Regions from separate parts of the Metabacillus sp. GQ13 genome, predicted to be linked through region 1. Evidence: riboswitches for the same ligand, from Rfam matches in the RefSeq annotation. Region 1 holds a riboswitch; each other region holds the start of a gene.
The links. Region 1 has a riboswitch for ZMP and ZTP ahead of AC6CHR_RS24705 (DJ-1/PfpI family protein). Riboswitches for the same ligand answer to the same signal wherever they lie in the genome.
Positions count from the first base shown of each region.

Region 2: linked by a shared signal. The riboswitch ahead of AC6CHR_RS00780 (bifunctional 5,10-methylenetetrahydrofolate dehydrogenase/5,10-methenyltetrahydrofolate cyclohydrolase) and the one ahead of AC6CHR_RS24705 (DJ-1/PfpI family protein) in region 1 are both predicted to bind ZMP and ZTP.
Region 3: linked by a shared signal. The riboswitch ahead of AC6CHR_RS13410 (phosphoglycerate dehydrogenase) and the one ahead of AC6CHR_RS24705 (DJ-1/PfpI family protein) in region 1 are both predicted to bind ZMP and ZTP.

Region 1 is NZ_JCAXET010000036.1:4,585-10,835, forward strand. It holds gene AC6CHR_RS24685 (PspC domain-containing protein) at 1-103, shown strand, start outside; gene AC6CHR_RS24690 (hypothetical protein) at 202-651, shown strand; gene AC6CHR_RS24695 (hypothetical protein) at 774-1,058, shown strand; gene AC6CHR_RS24700 (hypothetical protein) at 1,308-1,718, shown strand; ZMP/ZTP riboswitch at 1,892-1,969, shown strand; gene AC6CHR_RS24705 (DJ-1/PfpI family protein) at 2,016-2,555, shown strand; gene AC6CHR_RS24710 (GNAT family N-acetyltransferase) at 2,648-3,130, shown strand; gene AC6CHR_RS24715 (dihydrodipicolinate synthase family protein) at 3,471-4,298, shown strand; gene AC6CHR_RS24720 (NUDIX domain-containing protein) at 4,588-4,683, shown strand; gene AC6CHR_RS24725 (class I SAM-dependent methyltransferase) at 5,400-5,957, shown strand; gene AC6CHR_RS24730 (DUF5412 family protein) at 6,122-6,251, shown strand, end outside.
Region 2 is NZ_JCAXET010000001.1:136,841-143,091, reverse strand. It holds gene AC6CHR_RS00795 (DUF4306 domain-containing protein) at 1-1, opposite strand, end outside; gene AC6CHR_RS00790 (hypothetical protein) at 398-841, shown strand; gene AC6CHR_RS00785 (DinB family protein) at 1,289-1,831, shown strand; gene AC6CHR_RS00780 (bifunctional 5,10-methylenetetrahydrofolate dehydrogenase/5,10-methenyltetrahydrofolate cyclohydrolase) at 2,185-3,018, opposite strand; ZMP/ZTP riboswitch at 3,072-3,155, opposite strand; gene AC6CHR_RS00775 (TIGR00341 family protein) at 3,899-4,882, shown strand; gene AC6CHR_RS00770 (LysR family transcriptional regulator) at 5,196-6,125, opposite strand; gene aroA (3-phosphoshikimate 1-carboxyvinyltransferase) at 6,199-6,251, shown strand, end outside.
Region 3 is NZ_JCAXET010000009.1:217,048-223,298, forward strand. It holds gene AC6CHR_RS13400 (hypothetical protein) at 1-746, shown strand, start outside; gene AC6CHR_RS13405 (hypothetical protein) at 799-1,815, shown strand; ZMP/ZTP riboswitch at 2,186-2,264, shown strand; gene AC6CHR_RS13410 (phosphoglycerate dehydrogenase) at 2,386-3,585, shown strand; gene AC6CHR_RS13415 (cell wall hydrolase) at 3,781-4,386, shown strand; gene AC6CHR_RS13420 (LysM peptidoglycan-binding domain-containing protein) at 4,742-5,593, shown strand; gene AC6CHR_RS13425 (hypothetical protein) at 5,933-6,115, shown strand; gene AC6CHR_RS13430 (DUF6254 family protein) at 6,239-6,251, shown strand, end outside.

The sequences.
Region 1 (6,251 bases):
TTTGGCGGTAAGAATAATATTTATTTTATTACCTGGTGCTAATATACTAATATATTTAATTCTTGCTAATACGATGGCTGATAGACCTCCGTCATTATATTAAACTAACGGGTAGCACTACTTCAAGATGGATAATGTACTTTCTTTTTGAATGAAAGAGGCAGGTTAGGTGAAGAAAAAGTGTTAATGGAGGTGGATTTTATGGATTCTAACTATAAATGTTTTATTGATATCCGTTTCAGTGGTGGAGATATTCAATTTGACGTTTCGAGTGACACACAGTTATTTAGTTTTAAATCAGGTATAGGTTTTGTAGCAATCCCACATTTTTTCTTAACTCTTTCCTCTTTATATAAGGGAGAAATCAGTGAGGCAGAATTTTATTGTCACGGAAACTCTGATTACTATAAATTTTCCAGTGATAGTACAAACCTTTTTATTGAACATATAAGCTATTATCCAGATGGTATATTTAAATATCAATTTAAGCTAAAAGAGTATATCGAAGTTATTGATACAGAATTTCAAAAGTATCTGCAACAACTTGAAAAGGAAGGAATATTGCCTTTAAAAACTCAAGAATTTGCTCATCCATTAGGTGATGATGTATTAAATACTTTTAATGATTTTTCATCACTTTTAAACCGTTAATTTTACAAATCTATTTACGTTGTTCAACTAACGGGCCAGATTTCGAAATAAGATAACTGGACTTTTATATATATATTTGTAGATAAATGTTCCTTAAATAAAAATATAATGGAGGTATAATTATGTGGTTAATATTAGGACTTATTGCTATAGTAGCAACTTTTATAAATCTTTTTATGTATAAAACAGGAAAAGATTATAAACTTGCGATGGCAATGGGATTATCATTTACAGCATTGACACTCTGTGCAGAACATAGCCTCTTATCTAATTGGGTAAAAGGTGAAGATTGGTCGGCTTTATTGGATGTTGTACCTACTATGGAAAAGGCGCTATGGTTTCTGACAATTGTTTCTATCTTACTAAATGTAGCACCTATACTTTTAGAACTGAAAAATAAAAAATAATATCTTATTGATGCATCATTTATATAATCTGCAATTATTGTGTAAATCTTTATGTATAACTAACGGTTGCAAGAGTCTAAGAAAATAATGGGTTACTATGGCAGCTTTTTTTCTTTATCGTAATTCAACTAAAGGGACAGGATAGTTGAGCAAGAATCAAACTTTTTATATTTAATTTCGTTAATTTAGAGTGTAGGGGAAAAAGGTTGTACCTTTTGTTTAATAAACTAGTATTAGGAGAGATGAATGGTGAAAAAAATATTAATTGTGTTAGCGTCTTTAATAATCCCAGTAACATTAGTAATATTTATCATTAATTTTCTTTTTCAGGTTGGCGTTGATATTAAGGTGAAAAATCAAACGAATAAAGAGATTTCAGGATTATATATAACTTATGATGAAATTAAGTCAGATGTTAAGATACCAACTTTAAAACCAGGAGAGAGATATAAATTTAATATTAGCCATGGGGAAAATTCTAATGAAGATTTTGATGAAGCAGCTATGGTATTAGAATACAAAGATAAAAAAGGTAATATACATACAGAATATATTGCTGGTTACATCGAAAGAGGCTATTCTGGTTTTGCAAATATAAAAATAACTGGTTTTAAGGAGAACGGAAAACTTAAAATGGATATTAAGGAATTTGTATATTGAGTGTCAATAATATTCTTCTTTAGCTTTTCCACAGAAAATTGGACAAGACCTACAAAGGAAGTTCAATACTTATTTCCTTATTCAACGGGAAAATTTAGTTCAATATCGAATTTGAAGACAACATATACTTTAACTATTCAGAAAAGCGTGATAAAAATAAATTAAAGTAGAATCTTGGTGTGTATAACTGGCGTAATGTGGCAAACCACGGGGGAGTACATACTATATAGTCGCACGCCTGGGCATAGTATTTGGATATTCCAAATACTTTTTTATTGTTTTATAGCGGAAGGTTGGATGAAAAACGCTAAAAAGTCAAGAAAAGTAGTAATTTTGATTTATGAAAATGTTGAAATTTTGGATTTTACGGGTCCGTATGAAGTGTTTCTTGCAGGGAGTAAAAGAGGAACGGATGTTTCTGTATATACGGTAGCTGAAGAAAAACTCCCTGTTAATGCATTAGGGAACCTAAGTATAAACTCTAACTACTCAATTTATAATTGCTCCACTCCCGACATACTAATTATTCCTGGTGGTTGGGGTGCAAGAAAAGAAATGCACAATCAAAAAATCATCAACTGGATTAATGAAATTTTGAATAAAGTTGAACTCGTTTTATCTGTTTGTACAGGGGCTTTATTATTAGCTCAAGCAAATTTATTAGACGAATTACAGCTAACAACAAATCGAAATGCTATTAATGAATTAAGGGAGGTTGCTCCTGAATCTGCCGAAATAATAGAGAATTCACGATATATAGATAATGGGAAAATCATTCTATCTGCGGGGGGTCCGCAGGTATCGATATGTCCTGGTATGTTGTTGGGAAGTTATTAGGGAAAGAAAGAGCAGTGGAGGCAGCCAATCTCATGGAGTACGATTGGAAGATTTAGTTATTAGTGTTTAGTAGTATATAAGGGAGGATAAACATGAACATTCGAATTTTAGAAAACAAGGACCTAAATGCTGTTAAAAAAGTTATGGAAGAACATCCTTTACAGTTCCCAAGGTTAATTATAGATAAATACTCTACACGTTGGAGTAACTTCTTAAATCCAAAAGCCGATAGTGACATAAATGGTTATTATGTTGCTTGTACGGAAACTGATGAGATAATTGGTCATGCAGGATATATTTTTGATAATGTAACAGGTTTTTATGAAATAGTTGGAGTTGTTATAAAGAAGGAGTTTCAGCGAAAGGGAATCGGAAAAGCATTAATACATTCAATTTGTATGAGGGTCAAAGACTTAGGTGGAAAAAAAGTCATTCTTTATACATTAGGTCATCCTGGAAATGAATCAACTATATACTTTTATCAAAATATAGGGTTTGACTTGGTTAGCTTCGATAGAGACTTTTTCATTCCTGATTATCATCGTGTAACATTTATTACGACAATAGATTGTTAAGTCAATGAGGTTTATAGTTGCTGAGTAAATGCTGTTATCACATCTTTTTCTATTAAAAAGTAAGTTTGTGAAACTTTGTATCGTTCTTCAACTACTATGAAAATTAACTTCTATAACTCCGAAAAATGACAACATCAAAGTAGACCCATCTCATTCGTTTTAAAAAATAGAGTAAGCCGTAATTAATGGAACTATGGATTGGATTGACTGGATTAAGATTCAGTATGGACAGTTCGACATATTTTCATTCTCTGTGGTGCAGCCACGATATTTCTGCTGCATGGATGGCTATAGGGTTAGTTTATTTTAAGTAGATAAAAAGGATAAAGGGGATAACATAATGCTGACAGAAAAAGTTCATATTGCCGTGCCAACAGCTTTTTTTGAAGATGAATCTTTAAATACTCAAGGGACAATTAACCATATAAGAGACCTTTATAAACAAGGAGTAAAATCTGTTCTCGTCTCTGGAACTACTGGAGAACAGCATAGTTTAAACATTCAAGAGAAAATTGAAATAATAAACGGTTTAGAACTGGAAGAAGAACTCATTAGTAATATGGAAATTATATTTGGTGTGGCTTCAATTAGACAGAAAGAGTCAGAGGAATTAGCTGAAAAGATTCGTCAGACAAAAATATCCGGTATCATGCTTGGGTATCCACCGTATGTTATACCGACACAAGAAGAAGCATTCGTTTATACAAAGAGAATTATGCACCTTAGTAATAAACCAACAATTTTATATAACAATCCAAAAAGAACTGGATTTGATTTATCAGAGAAGACTATTATTCTATTAAGTAAGATAGACTTAGTGGTTGGAATAAAAGATGCAGGCAATAAAGAAAAAGTTGAACGAATAAAAAGCGGTATGCATAAAAATGATTTATATTTTTATGCTGGTGGAGAAGTGGATTTAGAAGAAAAAGTATTACATGGATATGATCGCCTTTCTTCCATTGCTGGGAATGTTTCCCCGGCAGAAATTAGGCAATGGTTTCAAAAAATTCTTATGAAGCAAAAAGTAAGTAAACAAGAAAACGAAAAAATAGAAAATATTATGGAACAAGTTTATCAAGGAAATGCTATTGTGAATCTGAAAAAAATCATTAATCGTAAGGGTATTTCAATGGGGATTTGCAGGAGTCCAATAGGAAATATTTAATTAGATAGTGGCTGATTACTAAAATGTTTATCTCAACATGTATTATGTAGGTTGCGATTTCTGAACACGTTTAGTATAACTCGCTTTAAATTAGGCAAGGTACCGTTACTTAGACAGTACGGATAGTAAGAGCAAAAGAGTTTATAAAAATATATTTTCGTAATGGTGGAGGAAGCGTTGGCTATGCTATGCAGAAATATACTCATATTGGAGTATAGGGTGTTTGGGTGAAGAACGATAAAGTGCTTCTAATAAAAAAGGCCAAAAGACACTTAAAGAAAAATGGGATTTGCCAAGTGGGTCAATTGAATTCGGTGAAGAACCTTACCAGACACTAATTAGAGAATTTGAAGAAGAATCAGGTATACAGAATTGCATGGAATAATAAGAACTTCATTGTCATACACACTAATTTATCCTATTCAGAATGCTGAATTAGAGGAAATGCATCACATAGGGATTATTTATGATGTAGTGTTGACAAGTTAAGTCATATGTAACAGATGGTGATGGTCAAGATTCATTGGGTGCGAAATGGTTTGACGTTCAGAATTTAGAAAATCTATCTGTAAACCCTTTCGTGAAAAGTATATTTAGTCAGAAGTTTATAGATAGCTAAGTAACTAATTTTAAATAATGCCAACCCAATATAAAATAAGAACATTACTAACAAGACTTCTAAATTTAAGGCGTTCTTGTTAGTGTTAATTCAACTAAAGGTGACTTGAAAAGTAAATATTGTGATGAGAGTCGTCAAATATTCTCTGATTTTTAAAAATATCATAGAGTTTATGGGGTTTATGGTATCTATGTAGATATTGCAAACTTTTAGTGATAAAAAAAGGAGGTCTTTATTAAGCTAAAGGTGCGATTGTTTAAAAAGGGCAATTTTTTTATTCAACTAAACGTGCAGGTTAGTTGAACAAGAAGAGGAAAAATGATCTAATTTGTCGAAATGTATGATATACGTTTGAACTAACCAAATTCCTTGTCAAAAGCCTTTTATAATAGATTGTGCAGAAGAGAATAGAAATCCAATTATAAAATTTCTTATTTATGAAAGGATAAGTGATACCAATAATTAGGGGTGAAAACAAATGAATTAAAATTATAGACGATATAAAAGTAGTTATCGGAGCAGGGGAGTATGTTAATAATCCTGGATGGATACATACACAGGAAGAAGAATTAAGTTTAATAGATGAAAATACGTGGCGAAACAGGTTTGATAAAGGTTCAATAACAGCGATTTTAGCTGAACACGTATGGGAACATCTTACTTATGCGGAAGGTGAGGAGGCTGCGAATATGTGTTTAAAGTATCTAAAACCTTCTGGATATATTCGTTGTGCAGTACCTGATGGCTATTTTCCTGATGATTCCTACCAAAATATTGTACAGGTGGGAGGACCTGGTACAAATGACCATGCAGCAGCCAGTCATAAAATTGTCCATAATTATAAAACGTTGAAGAAAATGTTTGAAACCAGTGGATATGTAGTTAAGTTACTTGAGTATTGTGATGAAGAAGGAAATTTTCATCACAATTATTGGGATAGAGTTAATGGTATGATTTTTCGTTCCAAGAAGTATGACCCTCGAAACCAAGGAAATAAACTTGTTTTTCCGTCTATCATTATTGATGCTGTGAAACCATAAAAAAAGATTATCAACAAATGTACTTAAAGTTACTCGAGGCATTATTTCAAGATGGGGTGGCGCACTTTCTTGTTGAACTAAAGTGGCAGATTACTTGAAAAAGTGTATTGCAAAATTATCAGTATTAGAGCTGATTGTCATTGAATGCAAGAATGGGAGGGATTATGATTTTAATTTTATTTGGTTTCTTGATTTCTATCATTACCGTTATATTATTTTTAATTTTATGTGCAAAAATAATAATTTCTTTCATAAAAAAGAAACCTTTGCCTAAAAAAATACTGATTGCAACCT
Region 2 (6,251 bases), on a different contig from region 1:
AACTACTCACCTCATTTTATATGGTTTGTTTATGTTATTATAAACAGATTATATCATTTAAATGGAAAACATTATTAAGGGATTTAATGAAAATTTTTAATAATTCACCAAGTTTCTTATAGATGCTCAATTTAAATAATAGTGCGGTTATGTGTAGTAACTAAAGCCCTTAATTTTTCAAAGTTGTAGTTGTAGAAGAGAAATTAGGCTTTTATATAGAGAGATTTTATTAAAGTTGTAACTCCTTATTTTCCGCATTGTGATGGTGGGACCCCATATAGAAACAACTCATTCCGATTGCTCAAGAAATTTGTGTTTAAGATAACATTTCGGATAAATATTTATTAACCTAATTCTAGATGGGTGCATACCTTAAGGAGGTAGAGGAGGGATATAAATGTACAATAATTATGAACTTAACGTTCATCGAGTGCAGCATGGCAATCATCCGAATCAAGGGAACGAAAATATGTATCCTCAAGATGTTCAGAGTATGCCTAATCAAATGTATCCAACTGGGGTTCAGGGAGCATACCAACCTATGCACGAGGATATAAAAAAACAATGTAGAGAGTATATGAACTACCATGTTCAAGCAAAAATGCAAGATGGATCAGATATAGAAGGTATTATCACAGATATGGACGAAAATAACGTGACAATGTTAGTACCAGAGGAAATCGATGAAGAAGAGTTAAACGATGGTACAAATAGGCAATATGGCTATGGAAGAAGGAGATTTCGTCGATTCCGTCGATTCCGTTTCCCATTATTAAATTTTTTATTTTTAAGACCGTACCCATATTTCTATCCGTATCCTTATTTTCCGTACCCATATTAAATCCAAAAGAAAAAGTAGTAGTAATTTGAGGACCATCCTTAAAGGGTGGTTTTTTCTCATTGGTGTATCTTTTTATCCGGTTGTAATAAAATTGCACCGTTTTGAAAAAAGATGAACGATATATATTTTGGATAAAAATGATAATTTATAAAAGTTTGATCAAAAATCCTATTGTGATAATGGAGGGATTTTTTTATTCTATTTGGCGGAATAAAGGTAAGAAAGAGTAGAAAACAAATCAACCCTTAGTTATTCAAATAATGAGCAGGGGAAATATACCTGGTCTACATTTTTGAGTGTATGTGGGAAAAACATCGCATGTTTTAAGTGAATTCCCCTTAGAGGATACTGATTATTCTACTAAATTTATACAAAACAGTTGGACGAAAAAAGTCCAGAAAGAAGGATAAAAAATTATTGTGTTGAATAGAGCTATAGGGAAATCCATTGATAAAAGGTAAACAAATTAAAACAGAGAAGAGTGAGCTAATGGAAAATAACCGAGCAAAGAAAATGTACGATTACCACGTTTGGGCTAACCAACAAGTGATCCAACACTTAAAGCAACTACCTGAAAGTGTGTATAACGAGACTGTTAAAAGTGTTTTCTCATCTATCTCAGATGTTCTGATTCACCTTTACGCAACAGATATTACCTGGCTGGAAACGATGAAAGAAAGAAGTTTCCATGATACTGTTAGAGAAGTTGAACGTCGACAGTCAGAAGCATCAGGGGCGTCAATAGATGAACTTGAAGCGTTCTATAATGCACTTTCAGAAGAATTTTACAGTTTTTTTTCTGAGCAGCATGATCCAGATCGAATTATCATTACTGAGCATCCTGAATATGGTCGTAGTGAGTTCATACTTGCCGATCTTATTCACCATGTAGTGAATCATGGAACCTACCATCGTGGTAATGTGTCAGCGATGCTTCATCAACAAGGTGAACGAAGCGTACCTACGGATTATGTATATTTTATCTTTTAAATGACTTTAGTCGTGTTATTCTAATACTGAAAATGATCAATTGCTTTTTTATATGTAGGACAAAATTAGAAAGTCCTTTTTGTGAGCGGTTTAAATTGTTATTCTAAAACCTCTGGTAACTCCTAGGATAATATAAGGATATATGAATATGAAATATAAACAATCGATTTTAAGTTATTCAGACCACATTAGTTAAGGGAATTTGAAATTCACCTATTATTTTGGAGTCAAGGGTGGAGTTTTTTTAGATTGTCTATCCTTTTCTTGAAGTATCTCTGTTTAAAAAGAGATACTTCAAGAAAAAAATGAAAGGTTATTACGTAACGAGAGAGCAAGCAAAATTAAAATTAAATTTAGACATTTTCTGCTGATTCAACCGTATGTTTCAGCAATGTAGCGATTGTTACTGGACCAACGCCACCTGGTACTGGGGTTATTGCACTTGCAACTTTATAGCAAGTCTCATAATCAATATCACCGAGATTTCCTTTGTTATAACCTGCATCTAAAACAACTGAACCATCCTTTAACCAGTTTCCTTGAATAAATTTAGGCTTTCCTACCGCTGCTACAACAATATCTGCTTGTTTTAATATTGTGGGTAAATTGGAAGTTTTGGAATGACACGTTGTAACAGTCGCATTTTTATTGAGAAGTAATGCCGAAACTGGTTTACCTAAGATTGGACTTCTACCAACTACGACTACATGTTTTCCCTCAATTTCTATCTGATAGTATTCTAAAATTTTCATAATTGCTGCAGGTGTACATGAGGGATATCTTCCAAAGCCTAATGCTGTTTGACCGTACCCTGCACTTGTAACACCATCTACATCTTTTCGTAAATCAATTGCTTCAAAAGCCATACGCTCATCAATGTGTGAAGGAACGGGATGTTGTAAAAGGATACCATGAATAGAATTATCATTGTTTAGTGCTTCAATTTCATTTAACAACTCTTTCGTTCCTATATCTTCAGGCAATTGGACACGGATAGATTTAATACCTACTCTCTTACTGGCATTCCCTTTCATTCTTACGTATGTTTCTGAAGAAGGATTATTACCAACTAAAATCGTTGCAAGGCAGGGTATGGTACCCTTACTTGTTAAAATATCAATCCGTTCTTTCAAGCTATCTTTCATTTCTTGCGCTACGATATTCCCATCCAAAATTAATTTTTCCATAACGTCGTCGCCTCCTGATAATATAATAAAAAAAAGATAAGGATTATAATCCTTATCTCTGCCCAGACGACCCGACCTTATAAAACACAGCTTCCTTGTGGTCATTTCCACAAATGTCGTCAGTTACTGTGCCTATCTCCTATATAAGAACAAGATAACATAAAGGGGATTAATGTCAATAAAAAAGGTGTTTATTAATATGAAAAGTGTTATCATGCACTTTTCAATATTCATTAAAGGTTGCAGCTTTATTGGAAAAGGAATTTCTTACCCATTGTTTGAATAGGTACAACTTAAATCAGAGTTTAGACAAAAAGAGAAAGGTTGAGTTGAGTAATGATGTAGGTAGATTCAGAGGTGTATTATTTGATTTAGATGGTACAGTAATTAACAGTGAGTGGTAGGGGCGGACGGATTCTTTTAATTATGAGATTCAGAAAATTGTAAATAGAAAACTAAATAAAGCTGAAAAACAATTTTTATTAGGAAACCTTTTAAAATCTTAAACGAGTTGGTTCATCACATTTTACAGAAGCAGATTGGTGCATCGTATGTTAAAACGTTCGGTAGAAAATAGAGGAAGGGTTACGGGCCATTGACACCGAAAAAACCTAACATGATTTGGTGAAATCCTTGCTCAATCCAACAGGGATTACGTATGAGGATATCTATTAGAACTACTAGGTTACAAAATACATCTTCGGAAAGAGTGAGATCACTTTGGTATAAAAAAGAAAACTAGGTGATGATTTATGCTTTCCCTCTAAATATTAAGAAAAGGTATAAGGAGGTTCCATTAGTTCTTTTGTATTATTACATCTAACAAAGGTGAATAATAAATAATATTGAGAAATGGCAGACTTGGTTCTGGAGGATGAATATGGAGTTACAGTTGATAGAAGTATATTCACCAAGCAATTTTGAATTTTCAAATAGTATTTTACATAATTTCCCTATCGTTTCATATTGGATCACTAATGTAAAAGACAATAATAAACTTATTCGAATTTTAGTTGAAAAAGAAGACGCAGAAAAAATTTTAAACTATCTAGAAAAAGCGTCTAAAAAAAATGATGATTTTCAAATCATGTTATTTTCCGTTAAAGCATATTTCCCTAGTGAATATAATGAGCTAAATGAAACAAATGATACAAAAGAACTTGAGCGAGCTAGTAAACATGAATTATATGAAATTGTTCGTTCCTCAGGTAAGATTAACCCTAGTTTTACCTGGTTTACTATTTTTGCTGCAATTATAGCTACAGTCGGGATCATCCAAAACAGTCCTGGTTTTGTTATAGGTGCGAATGTCATCGATCCAGCAATTGGCCCTATTCTAGGAATTTCATTTGCCTCTATTTTAGGTGATCAAAAGCTCGCTCAACAATCAATTATTACGTCTCTTTTTGGTCTATCAATTCCATTTACGATCGCTGTTTTATTTGGTTATTATTTTGATCTACCAGTGAACAGCAATGAGTTTCTTTCACAAACAAATGTACAAATTATAGATATTATTGTTGCAACCGTAGCCGGAGCCGCGGGAGCTTTATCATTTGTTAAACGTTCACATGGACAGTTAGTTGGAGTGATGGTCTCCTTGGCTGTTTTACCGCCAACTGTTGTGTTAGGTATGATGGTTGGAGCTGGACAATGGAAGGAAGCGTTAATGCCTCTATTAATGCTTTTAATTAATATTAATGCGATCTTTTTATCAACTATTTTGGTGTTTTGGCTAAGTGGAATTAAACCCATTAATTGGAGGGATATTAAGGAAGCAAATACCTCTCGTAAGAACTCCTTAATCTTTACCAGTATCATTGCAATTTTTCTTGTTATTGCTGTTATATATTCACACTTATAGAATTCGTAGTTATCTTTTTTGGTCTATTTTGCAGCAATTTAGTGGACCATTTCCTCGTACAATCTAAGCAAAAGACTTAGAATCAATATATATTCTTTTTCATACCCTAGTAGTACTCAACTATTCCTTCCGCTTGATCCAAAGAACATTTTCTTTATGACAAATAATAAATGGTGAGGTAATAATGTCTTTGAGCTGATGGGTACTTGCGTAAAAGCCATGTATTGCTCTAATAAAATGATAGGGAAGAAATAGAATTAAAAGACGTTAAAAAAGAAATGGAATATGAAATAAGACCCTATCTAATAATTCATTAATGTTCGGTTTCTATTAAATGATTAAAAAACTTATTAGCTGCGACTGAGAGAGGAATACCTTGTTTTGTTATTAATCCAATTTTTCTGTCTTCTATTTTTTCTTTTAAACATACTTCAAATAATTCACCTTCTGATAGTTCTTTTAAAACCAATTCTTTAGTGACAAACCCAATCCCCATTCCAATTTTGGCACATTCAATCAACAATTCAACACTTCCTACCTCAATATCGGGTTTTACATTTAACCTTTGAGATTGAAATATTTGATCTAGAAAAAACCTTGAACTACTTTTATCTGAAAAAGAAATGATTGGAAAGTTCAACATTTCTTTGAGAGAAATCGTTTTGTTCGCTAATTTTTTATATTTCCCCCCTACAATAAAGGTACTTTTAATACTAATATAATCAGTTGTATTTATTTGACTTTGATCAATTGGTAAATGAATGATGCCAATATCAATAAGTCCATTTGCTAATTTTTCTACTATCTGAGGCGTAGAACCATGTTGAAGTTTAATCTGAATTTCTGAAAAGTTGTCTTGAAATATTTGTATATGAGGTAACAAAAAATGCTTAAAGGTTGAATCACTTCCTCCGATTGTAACCTGTCCACTTTCTAAATTTAGTAACTTTGAAATCTTCAGCTCTGCGCTATCAATTAAGTCGAAAGCTTGTTTAATATAGCCAAATAAAATTTCACCCTCATTGGTTATTGTTACTCCTTTTGAGGTTCTAACAAATAGTGAAACCCCTAGTTTATCTTCTAATTGCCTAATTGAGTGACTGACACTTGGTTGTGTAATGTATAATTTTTTTGCAGCTTTACTGAAGTTTTTTTCCATTGCTGTCATATAAAATACTCGATATAAGTCTAATGTCACGATATAGATCCCACCTATAACTGTTATCGGAAATAGTGATTTCATTTATATCTTAATTGAATTTATACTAAATGGACAGAAGATTATCATGATTCAGTAAATAAGGAGTGGTTGCAAGTTGGAAAAGGATAAATTCGATTTAAAAGCCAGAAGTCCCTGGACTCCATTAAA
Region 3 (6,251 bases), on a different contig from region 1:
GTGAAAAAGCCAAAAAGGCAGTTAAGGTACCAGATCAAGTAAGTGAAAAAGCCAAAAAGGTAGTTAAGGTACCAGATCAAGCAAGTGAAAAAGCCAAAAAGGCAGTTAAGGTACCAGATCAAGCAAGTGAAAAAGCCAAAAAGGCAGTTAAGGTACCAGATCAAGCAAGTGAAAAAGCCAAAAAGGCAGTTAAGGTACCAGATCAAGCAAGTGAAAAAGCACAAAAGGCAGTTAAGGTACCAGATCAAGCAAGTGAAAAGGCACAAAAATCAGATGAAGTAGGGAAGAACAAGGCTGTTAAGAATGTATTACCTGAAAAAAGTCAGGTACCAGAACCAAAATTCTCAAAGCAGAAGACAAAGCCTAATAACAATGAGATTCATTCTTCTGAGGCAATGGTAGTAGATAATAAAAACGTGACATCAAATAATGAATCGAATTCTCAGAACGGAGAACCTGAGATCGTAGAGAAAAAAGAAGATATCCCTACTAATAAGGGAAAATATCCAAGTGACATTATGGTTGTGCCCATCTCATACAACACGAAAATTCCTGAAGGTTCATCAAAGGATCGGACAGGATTTGGGCAAAATACAACTAGCATCATTGATAAATATTTGCTAGAAGCGGAGAATTATTTGAAACAAAAGCAACTCCAACCATTCGATTCTAGGGAATTTGCATATCGAAATCAATGGGTTAATGCGCCTCCTTTGCAACCACCTCAAGCAACTCCTTTTTTATAGACGTGTATGTAGTATTAAATGGTACTAACGACTAAAAAAGGAGAGGTATATAATGAAAATTAATAAGATTGCAGTAAAAACATTTGTATTAGCAGGAGTAATTTCAGTTGGAGTTTTTGTAGGAGGGCATATAAGTGAGGCAGCTCTAGGTGCTCCAAAAGAAGTTAATACAGTGAAAATCTCAGATAATAATAAAGTTGCAGCACAAACAAAAACATCAGTAAATAAAGAAAAAGCTCATGCTAGTGAAAATGCAAGTGCGAGTGCAAAAGCAAATGCTTCAATTAATTCTGCAGTACAAGCGAAAGCAGAAGTTGAGCCTGAGGTAGAAGTGAAACCAGAACCAGTTAAAGAAGAACAAACAGAAGTTATAGAAGAAGTAGTAAAAGTGAAAAAATCTGTAGCAAACAAAGTAAATTCACAAGCAAATGAAAATGCTAGTGAAAAAGCGAAATTACATGCATCTACCAACTCTGCAGTACATGCATCGATAGCAGTTGATGAAGAAACAACAGAAGCAGAAGTTGAGCCTGTTAGAGAAGTGAAATCAGAATCTGTTGAAGACAAGCAAACAGAAGTTATAGAAGAAGTAATAGAAGTAAAAAAATCTGTAGCAAACAAAGTGAATTCACATGCAAGTGTTAATTCTAATGAAAAAGCAAAGTTACATGCATCTGCCAACTCTGCAATACATGCAAAGGTAGTAGTTGAAGAAGCAGCAACAGAAGAAGGACAATCAGAAGTAAAAGTTGAACCTGTTGTAGAAGTGAAACCAGAAGCAATTGAAGAAGAGCTATCAGAAGTTATTGAGGAAGCAGTAAAAGTAAGTAAATCCGTGACAAACAAAGAAAATTCACAGGCGAATGAGAATGCAAGTGAAAAAGCGAAATTACATGCATCTGTCAATTCTGCAGTTCATGCAATGATAGCAGTTGAAGAAGAAACAACAGAAGGAACAACCGAAGGAACAACCGAAGAAACAACCGAAGAAACAACCGAAGAAACAACAGAAGAAACAACAGAAGAAACAACAGAAACTAGTGAAGATTTGGAAGTTGTGGAAGTATAGATTTATTAGAATGTTTTGTGTGAAATAGAACCGATGGGAGTCCCATCGGTTTTTTCTAATGGCTTTTCAAAAGTATGTTGCTTTCAAAGCTAAAAAAATCGATCGTTGTATTTTTTAGGTGAAATTATAAGCTAATTATGCGAAAAGGGCAGCTAAGTACATAAAAAAGTTCATATTACCAAGATAACATTTTTTAGGGGAACAGTCTTTCTTATATATATTGTTTAGCACTACAAACTGGTTGTTAAGAATATGAAACGATTAAAACAAGATATTTAAAGGTATAGATATCTTAAATGAATGGATATGTATAATCTTAAAAATTGATGTTGAAGATTTCTTAATAATTTGATAAAATAAAAGCAATCTAATGACTATGTGTAACTGGCGAAACGCGGATAACCGTGAGGGAGCACATAGTGTCGTAGCCGTTCGCCTGGGCAGAGGTAAGGGAAGTATTCCTTACCTCTTTCTGTTTATTAGGATAGAAAGTCATAACGTCTTTAAATTAATAAAGAAATTCATTAATTTAGGGAATGTAAAAAATATAGATAACGAGGAGCAAATAACATGAGCACATTAATTACAGAAAGAATAAACACAATCAAAACATTAAATAATATTGCAGAAAGCGGGCTAAATGTTTTCACTAAGGATAAATTTAAGATCGATAATGACAGTGAAAATCCTGATGCAATTGTTCTTCGTAGCTTTAACATGCACACATTTGAACTCGGTAATGATTTAAAAGCGATCGCACGTGCTGGTGCTGGTGTCAATAATATCCCAGTTGACAAATGTACAGAGCAAGGAATTGTAGTTTTTAATACACCTGGTGCTAATGCCAATGCTGTAAAAGAAATGATTCTTGCTACATTAATTGCTTCATCTCGTAATCTTTTTGCTGGTGTTGCTTGGACAAACACGTTAGAAGGTCAAGGAGAACAAATTCCGAAGCTTGTAGAAGCAGGTAAAAAACAATTCGTTGGTAAAGAAATTAAAGGAAAAACGCTAGGTGTAATTGGTTTAGGTGCAATTGGTGCACTAGTTGCGAATGATGCACTAGATTTGGACATGGATGTAATTGGTTTTGACCCGTTCATTTCTGTTAATACAGCTTGGAACTTATCACGCAACGTACAGCGTGCTATGACGATTGAGCAATTGTTTGCTAATTCAGATTATATTACTGTACATGTTCCATTTACTGAAGAAACAAAAGGAATGTTTAACCAAGAAACTTTTGATATCATGAAGCCAGGCGTTCATATTTTTAACTTTTCACGAGGAGAACTTGTGAATGAAACGGATATGGAAGCTGCACTTGAAAGCGGAAAAGTTGGTAAGTATATTACAGACTTCCCGAATGAAAATGTCTTGAAAATGAAAAACACAGTTCCAATTCCACATCTTGGTGCCTCTACTCAAGAATCAGAGGAAAACTGTGCGATCATGGCTGCTCGTCAAGTAAAGGAATTTTTAGAAACAGGAAACATTAAAAACTCAGTGAATTTCCCAAACGCTTCCCTACCTTATACGGGGAAACGACGTTTGGTTGCTTTCCATGAAAACGTTCCGAACATGGTTGGGCAAATCACACTAGCTGTATCAGGTTATAATTTGAACATCGCTGACATGGTAAACAGAAGTCGTGGAGAATATGCATATACGATGATTGACATTGACAATGAAGTGACTGCTGATATCATTCCTGCTCTAGAAGGGAAAATTCAACATTTTGAAGGTGTCGTTACAACCAGGATTATTTAAACCTGTTAATGGAACAAATGAATAATAGTTATTTAAGTCTCAATTCCTTTATGGAGTTGAGACTTTTTTCACATTTGTGATTTCACACAAATGGAAAAACTTCCATTAATTCACTAATGTGTTACCCTTGTAAACCTGTTAGTCTTGTAAATGGCCCTGAATTTATTCTAATAAAATAAACAGGAGGTTTACAAAATGAAAAAGATAGTAATCTTATTTACTACGATCACCTTAGTAATTGGTTCATTTAGTATTTTTCCTATATCTAAAATAAGTGCTGAAGCAGAAGACACTATACAAACAGGTGACACTTTACAAATATTATTTGAAAAATATCAGTTAAACCAGAATGAAACTGAAATTATAGATGGTCGTTTTTTTAATAAAGAAAAAATAGAACATTCACCAATGACTATGATTGAAAAAAAAGATAATTCTCTAACAATCTCAAACAAAGAAGAGAATTTGATTGCTCGTCTTGTCCACGCAGAAGCAAAAGGTGAGCCATATGTTGGTAAAGTAGCAGTGGCAACGGTTGTGTTGAATCGTGTAGAACACAAAGAATTTCCTGATACCGTCAAGGAAGTGATTTACGAAGAGAATGCTTTTGAACCCGTGCAAAATGGTTCAATTGACGATTCGGCAAATAAGGAAGCCGTTAAAGCTGTTCAAGAAGCTCTGACAAATCAAGAAAAAGATAATGAATTACTCTACTTCTATAACCCTGAAACGGCAACAAGTGATTGGATTTTTACTCGTGAAGTGATTAAGACAATCGGTAATCACTCATTCGCTATTTAAAAATGCGTATATAGCTTAGAAACTGCACCGCAATTGTTGGACACATTTCACAATTGGAGGTGCTTTTTTGTGTTTGAGGAAGGCTCTTTTCTAAAGGTTTGTTGCTTAGTGAAAAGAGCAAGAAAATCTACTTAAAAAACGTGTACATTGCTTTGTACAGAAAACAAGCTTGAGGAATTAACACCAACTAACACTATGAAAAGTAAAGCAGAAACCACTCTACACTAATTTAACAATAAATAACCAGGATAATTACACGGCTGTTTTCCACACTATTATTATAGAACAAATAAAATGAATACGTGTGTTACCGGTATTTTCAGTTTCCGTGATAACACAATGAAAGGATTGAAAAATGAACAAAAAAATTGTGATTGGAGTTAGTTTGTTATTGTTTATGTTATTGATAGTGAATATCTCCCCTGCTCATGCAACTGGAAATACATTTAGCAACATTCATGTGGTCAAATCTGGAGATTATTTAGGGAGAATTGCAAATGAATATGGTATTTCTGTAAAAGACCTAAAAGTTACAAACGGACTTTCATCTGATTTAATTTACATAGGACAAAAATTAAAGATTCCTCCAAAAAGTTATGCCATGCAAGGACAGTATTTACTTATGACAAAGGAAGAATTTAAGAATTGGTTATTTAATAAAAAAATCAATAGAAAAATAAGCATCATCCAACAACATCACACATGGTTACCTTCATATAAGCAATTTAATGGTTCCAATCATTTTACCATGTTGAAAGGTATGGAGAATTATCATGTTAAAAATATGCATTGGAAGAATATCGCTCAAAATATAACGACATTTCCTGACGGGAAAATCGCAGTTTCTAGGCCGTTTAACATAGCTCCAGAAGGAACAATTGGAACAAAGGCGAATTCGGTTGGAATTGCCATTGAGAATGTTGGTAACTTCGATATAGGTAAGGATGTAATGACTGAGGAACAAAAAGAATCGATTGTTTATATAACTGCGGTGTTGTGTATAAAATTTGGGTTAACTCCTTCTATAGACAGTATCACCTATCATCATTGGTGGAATTTGAAAACAGGAGAAAGAGTGTTAGATAATGCTGCAAACTATGATGTAAAAACCTGTCCAGGTACTGGATTTTTCGGAGGTAATTCTACAAACAGTGCAATTAAGCATTTTTATCCACTAGTGGAGCGAAAAATAAGAGAAATAAAATAGTAAGAACTAACTATGCATTGGTAATTAGTAGGGAGAGAGTCTTCTCTCTACTTGCGAAGTAATGAATATTTAAACGATTGGGAAGAATCGAAAGTAAATTGAAAGTTTTGCCAGGCGGTGTTCAATGAATGCCCGACTTGATGAATGAAGCCGACTTCGAAACGCATATAAAAACGGCAACATTGTAGGTATATAAATGATAAAATAGTCGAACAGCAACTTATTATTACTTTGTTTTTCACCTAAATGACATGACAGCTTCATGTTACTATCGGTTTTAATTCAGGGTATATTTCTTCTTTCTGATCTCATACTAAAAATAAGAAGGAGGGGTTATCCATGGCAAAACGAACAAAGAAAAATGATGCAGATCAAAAGAACAAACAAGGATTTGATTCAAGCAAAACCGATTCAGAATTCTCTCATGAATTTGGCAGTGCTAACGCTAATCAAGCACATAAAAATAAAGCAAAAAAAGAAAAGGCATCTAAAAATCAAGGTGAGTGGAAAGGCATGCATTAATGAATACTTGCCAGACTCGAACTCATGATAAGTGATGCCTACACCGAGTACAAAGGGTGGAATGGAGGCGCTTATCATGATTCAAACGATCTACTTAACTTTATTGTGAAGGAGCTTATTTAGATGACTCAATCTA